2 regions of the Colwellia meonggei genome follow, and region 2 is predicted to be linked to the other one. Evidence: predicted binding sites of a transcription regulator. Region 2 holds the regulator's gene; the other holds the start of a gene.
What was found. Region 2 encodes LexA, which represses DNA repair genes until DNA is damaged. Its sites were predicted from a motif close to TACTGTATNNNNATACAGTA; they were not measured.

Region 1 (3,441 bases), on a different contig from region 2:
AAGCGCATTGCAAGTAGAAGATATTTTGGCGATTGGTATTACTAACCAACGTGAAACCACTTTAGTTTGGGATAAAGCCACAGGTGAACCAATTTACAATGCTATTGTTTGGCAAGATAGGCGCACAGCTGAACGGTGTAGAAACTTACAACAAAATGCTGACATTGTTAAGCAAGTAAAAGCGAAAACCGGGCTATTAATTGATCCTTATTTTTCAGCCAGTAAAGTTGAATGGCTATTAGATAATGTTGCTGGCGCTCGAGAAAAAGCTGAGGCTGGAGAGTTGTGTTTTGGTACTGTTGATACGTTTTTACTTTGGCATTTAACCAAGGGGAAAAGCTTTGCAACTGATGCCACTAATGCTTCTCGAACCATGCTATTTAATATTGTTGATAATTGTTGGGATGATGAATTACTAGCACTATTTAATATTCCTAAAACCTTACTGCCAGAAGTTAAAGATAGCGCCGATGATTTTGGTGTTACGGCCGCAGAACACTTTGGCAAGTCAATCGCAATTAATGCCATGATTGGTGACCAACAAGCGGCGTTAGTCGGCCAAGCGTGCTTTGAAAAAGGCATGATGAAAAGCACTTACGGAACCGGTTGTTTCGTAATGGTGAATACCGGTAAACAAGTGCAATATTCGCAACACAAAATGCTAACCACTGTTGCTTATCGACTCGCTGGTGAAATAACTTACGCCCTTGAAGGCAGTATTTTTATGGCAGGCGCAACCATGCAATGGATACGCGATGGCATTCAATTAATTGATAATGTTAAGCAAAGCCAAGCTATAGCTGAGTCGATGACAGTTGAAAACCATGTTTATCTTATACCTGCTTTTACCGGTTTAGGCGCGCCACATTGGCAACCTGATGCGCGTGGCGCCATTGTTGGCCTGACTAGAGATTCTGGTATTAAGGAAATTGTTACTGCGGCTTTAGCTTCTGTGGCATATCAAACGCGAGATTTATTAGAAGCATTACAACAAGATGGTATAGATATCACACAGTTACGAGTGGATGGTGGCATGGTGGTGAACGATTGGTTATTACAGTTTCTTAGTGACATTTTAAATTTAGTCATTAAGCGACCAAAAGTGATTGAAACTACCGCGCTAGGTGCAGCATTGCTAGCTGGCTTGCAACAAGGGTTATTTGAAAACCTTGAACAAGCAGCTGAATACTGGCACGTTGAAAGCCAATTCTCTCCAAAAATGAGTGCTGATAGTCGTAATCGCCATTACCAAGGTTGGCTAACAGCTTTAGATAAAGTACTCGATTAATGGTCATTTTGAATTAGTCGTATGCTTTACTGTATAAATGAACAGTTTTTAGTGGTAAGCTAAAATTCAGTAACCCTTTTAACTGTTCAGATAACCTATTTGCTTTGAAATTATATATTGCTGAAAAACCCAGTTTAGGCCGAGCCATTGCCGCAGCACTTCCAAAACCACAGAAAAACCAAAAAGGCTATATTGAGCTAAGTAATGGCGATGTGGTGAGTTGGTGCATTGGTCATGTATTAGAACAAGCCGATCCTGAGCAATATGATGCTGATTATAAAAAATGGCAAATGCAGCATTTACCGATAATTCCTACGCAATGGCAGTTAAAACCTAAAACACAAACTCGCGCGCAATTAACGGTGTTGAGAAAATTGGTTAAGCAGGCGGATGAAATTGTTCACGCAGGTGATCCAGACCGAGAAGGGCAATTACTGGTTGATGAAGTCATTGATTATTTAAAAGTATCTAAAACTAAAAAGCAGCAAATTAAGCGCTTGTTAATTAGTGATTTAAATCTTCCTGCAGTAAAGCAATCGCTATCAAATTTACGTAGTAATCAAGATTTTATGCCTTTGTCTATTTCAGCTTTAGCACGCTCTAGAGCTGATTGGTTATATGGCTTAAATTTAACCCGTGCTTATACTTTGCAAGGGCAAAAAGCTGGCTTTAATGGCGTACTTTCAGTTGGCCGAGTGCAAACACCTATTTTAGGTTTAGTGGTTCGGCGTCAGCAAGAAATAGACAATTTTGTCGCCAAAGATTTTTACGATGTTCACGCGCATTTAAAAACTACTAACCAACAACCGTTCATCGCTAAATGGCAACCAAGTGAAGCGTGTCAGCCTTATATGGATGAAGAAGGGCGAGTGCTGAATCGTGCACTTGCTGAAAATGTGGTTAGCAGAATTGCAAACCAACCTGCAGAAGTTATTTCGGTTAACGAGCAAGAGAAGAAACAAGCCGCGCCGTTACCTTATAATTTATCGAGCTTGCAAATTGACGCCGCTAAAATCTATTCATTAAATGCAAAGTTAGTGTTAGATGTTTGTCAGTCGTTGTATGAAAAACATAAGTTAATTACTTACCCACGTTCTGATTGTCGTTACTTACCAACTGAACACCATAGTCAGGCGAAAAGTATTATTGCTATGTTGGCAAAATCTAGTGAAAGCTATGGTGCATTCGCAAAAAATGCCAATACCGCGTTGAAAAGCAAAGCATGGAATAACGCTAAAGTGAGTGCTCATCATGCGATAATTCCTACCGAAAAATCAGCTGCCAATATTTCTTTAAATCCATTTGAGAAGAATGTTTATTTTCTCATTGTTCGACAATACATAGCCCAGTTTTATCCGGCGTACGTTTTTAATCAATCTAAGGTGGAAGTGTTAATTGCCGGTGGCAAGTTTTCAGCCAATGCGAAAACGCCAATAGCGCAAGGTTGGAAAGTGTTATTTCAACGCGCGAAAAGCAAAAAGGCGAAAGTTGATGATGCTAATTCTGGCGCTGAGCAACAATTAACAGAGCAATCATTACCTAAATTAACTAAAGGTGAGCAACTTCACTGTGAACGCGGTGAATTAATTTCGCGGATGACACAAGCACCTAAGCATTTCACTGACGCTAGTATATTGGCGGCCATGACAGGTATTGCTCGTTATGTTACTGATAGCAATATCAAGAAAATGTTACGTGAAACGGATGGTTTAGGTACGGAAGCAACCCGAGCAGGTATTATCGATTTGCTATTTAAGCGTGGCTATTTAGAAAGAAAAGGAAAAAGTATTCATGCAACCACGATAGGGAAGGCACTGATCAATGCCTTGCCTGTGGCGGCAACGTTGCCGGATATGACTGCACATTGGGAAGCAACATTAACTAATATTAGTGAAAAAACAAACCGCTACGATGATTTAATCAACCCACTTACTGAAACCTTACACGCCATGATTGCCCAATCAGAACAACAGTCTTTTGCTGGCTTGCCAAAAATACCATTCAAACAAAAATCAAAAGGCAAAAAGCGGGTTAATCGCGCAAAATCAAACAGAAAGTAAAGACCTCCTAGTATCGTGCAAAAATATTTCAACTTAACTTACTGTAAGCATAGGTAAAGTATCTTTATATTTTACTTACCATATGGTCAGTGG
Region 2 (3,441 bases):
GTGCTGGAAATGCTGGTGGTAAACCTTGACCACTGACTTGGTGACATGCTGCACAATATGCGGTGTATGTTGTTTCACCAAGCTGCATTAATTCATCCATAGAAACAGATGCATTTAACGATGCCGCTTCTGCAGCTGCTGCATTAGCTTTCAATTGTTTCTGCTCATCAACCCAAAGCGCATAATCAGCTTCCGATTTAACTTCCACTACAATTGGCATAAAGCCGTGGTCTTTACCACAAAGTTCAGCACATTGGCCACGATAAGTGCCGGGGTTCTCAACTTTAGTCCATGCTTCGTTAATAAAGCCCGGGTTTGCATCTTGTTTAACAGCAAATGCAGGTACCCACCAAGCATGAATAACATCATCTGAAGTTATAACAAAGCGTACTTTTTTATTGGTTGGGATAACTAAAGGTCGGTCAACTTCAAGTAAGTAATTTTCACCTTTTTCAGCAGAGCTGCCGTCAAGGTTTTCGTATTGCTCTCTAGGAGTAGAAAGTACTGAATAAAACTCAATATCTTGATCAAAATATTTATAATGCCACTTCCATTGCGAACCGGTAATTTGCACGGTTAAATCGGCATCATCATTATTCTCCATTTCGATAAGCGTATATGTCGCAGGTACTGCCATGGCGATAAGAATAACGACAGGAATCGCCGTCCATAGAATTTCAATTTTTGTGCTTTCATGGAAGGTTGCTGGTTTAACGCCCTTTGATTTACGGTGAAACACCATAGACCAAAACATGGCTCCAAATACCACAACACCAATAGCCGTACAGATGTAGAGCACCAACATATGTAAATCATATACGTCTCTACTAACGTCCGTAACACCTTTGGTCAAGTTCAGCGGCATATCTGCCCAAACTGAACTAGACAACAAGCCCCCTAGCAACAGCAAACCTAGGTTACGTCTTTTCACTCGACATCTCCTTCACCCTTTAAGGCAAAAACAGCAGCTAATCTTTAATTTACCTTGATAAACCAGTGATTTTGCTCATACATTTATTATTATTTAAGTGGTGCAATTTTGAACAATCGTCAAATGCGCCCTATTGTTATATTTGTACGTTTTCTAGACTAGAATTACTTAAAACTTGATCTGGGTCAATTTAAAATTTCAACGAAGGAAAAAATAAAAGCTAATAAATACAATAGTGTAAAAACACTAAACATGGCTTAAAGCTTATTTTTAAAGGGGTGTAGTGAATGTTCGTTTTTTGTTCATTATGTGATCATGATGCAGAAAATTTAACAAAATCACAACTCAAAAACAGTACAAAAAATAATCTATTATACGCGTTGAGTAACATGAATGATAATTATTCTTAAAAAACAAAGCTTAGAGAAGAGAAATAAACTTAACGAAAGGAAAGTGCAGGTTTCAAATAACAAAAGCCTTTAAAACCTGCACAATAACTAATCAATTTTTAATTTCATTTATTCGATTTAAAGTAAATAGATTTACATCCAATCAGCTGAACGAATAACGCCAACTGCAATACCTTCAACATTAAAATGCTGTGAAGTTAGGTCAACTTCTATTGGTGAGAAATCTTCGTTTTCGGCATGCAAATAAACAACATTTCCTTCACGTTTAAAACGTTTAACTGTTACGTCTTCTTCAACGCGAGCAACGATAACTTGACCATTTTTTACATCAGTTGTTTGATGCACCGCGAGTAAATCACCATCCAAAATACCAATATCTTTCATACTTTCGCCATTTACACGTAGTAAGTAATCGGCGGCTGGATGAAATAAACTGCCGTCGATTTTATAATGCTCTTCGACGTGCTCCTGAGCTAATATTGGCTCACCTGCAGCAACTCGACCAATCAATGGCAAGCCATCTTCTTCAGCAAATTCTTCCGCTAAACGAATGCCACGGGAGGTACCTGGCAACATTTCGATATAACCCTTCTTAGCAAGAGCTTTTAAGTGTTCTTCTGCCGCATTAGCCGATTTAAAACCAAAAAAATCTGCGATTTCCGCTCGTGTAGGTGGCATGCCGGTATCAGAAATTTTTTCTCGGATCAGATCAAATATCTGTTGTTGTCTGGGTGTTAAAGGGCGCATATTTTTTCCTTAAGCAACTATTAGGCAGCCTGTGTTTTTAAACAGTATCACTGTCATTGTATACAGGCTGTAAATAAACGCAAGTTATGATTTACCTTAGCGTAGTTGCCTTTAATCAACTTTCATTTTCACTTTTATAAAAAATGGTAGTTGGTAATCCCCGTAGTTAACGTTCAAGAACAAGTAATCAGTATGTTCAAAGTCAAAGATAAAATTATCAACTTGTAGTCTCAGTTGGATACCATCATCAGTTCGTATAACCTCAGCTACATCGAAAGTATTGCTGGTGTTAGTGGTATCAAGAGACATTGCATCTACCAGACCATGACGATCAGAGAAGATTAAGTTTACCTGGGTCTCAATTCCTTCACGCACAACAATCTCTGTTGAGGTATCTAAAGATAAAGATGTTCTGGCAATAGCTTCTGAAAGTATTGTTACATTGGCTGTTTTAAGCACTTCAGAATTATCGACTAATTTAGCACGGTAAATAATGCTCAAAGTTTGCTGGCCACTAACTCCTGGAGCGATAACTTCAAAGTGTTGCTTTGAATCACTAACTTTAGCGCCTTGAACACCTGAGGTATCCCAAGACCACTCTTTAATCTGCTCATAATCTTCTGTTATCACATTAAAAGTAATGGCTTGTCCTTTCACAGCGACAAGACGAGAAATGGTATAATTCATTTCACTCAATGTTATATCATTTTTAATTGTTAATTCAGTGCTGACAGTTTTACTTAGCTGCCCCATAGTGACCGTTAGTGAAAGTTGCCCACTCACATCAGTATCAACTCTAGGAGCGGAGACACTTAATATTTCATTTTTTGGTGTAAGTAATTCTAACTCTTGGTCAGACGTCCATTGCCACTGATATGAATCGATACTATGTGAACTTTCAATCGTAGGAGTAATCGATGTAGTGCTATCTTCGGTTATTTCAATGTTACTCGGTAGCGACACTTCTAAACTTTGCGAACTTTCAGCTGAAACATATACCTGGCTATTACTGGTAAATTGAATATCATTCTCTGTAATAGCGATAACACTAATTGGAAACTTTGTTAACTCAGTAACGATTGGCGCGGTAAAAGTAGCGGTCATAGTTGTGATATTATTGGTTGTTATAATTTCGGTAATAGCATCTGAAACCATTAGGGATGTTAAATCCCATGCGATAGAGTCTAGCGTGACATTACTCGTTAAACGTGCATTAAGCACAGTAGTATCGCCCGACAAGGTGTCAAATTGCTCTAACAGCTCAATATATACAGTTGGTTCCTCGTTATCATCGGCAGGTGTTATTGTAAGCTCCAGCGTTTTTTCACTACGATGATTAGCACTATCTGTTGC

Region 1: a site for LexA is predicted at 1,316-1,335, ahead of AC27E9_RS18970 (DNA topoisomerase III). Genes of this name have one in related genera too.

Annotation. Positions count from the first base shown of each region.
Region 1 is NZ_BAAJLZ010000016.1:1,132-4,572, forward strand. Features, by position in the region: gene glpK (glycerol kinase GlpK) at 1-1,288, shown strand, start outside; gene AC27E9_RS18970 (DNA topoisomerase III) at 1,393-3,348, shown strand.
Region 2 is NZ_BAAJLZ010000010.1:883-4,323, reverse strand. Features, by position in the region: gene coxB (cytochrome c oxidase subunit II) at 1-931, opposite strand, end outside; gene lexA (transcriptional repressor LexA) at 1,474-2,088, opposite strand; gene AC27E9_RS17385 (Ig-like domain-containing protein) at 2,200-3,441, opposite strand, start outside.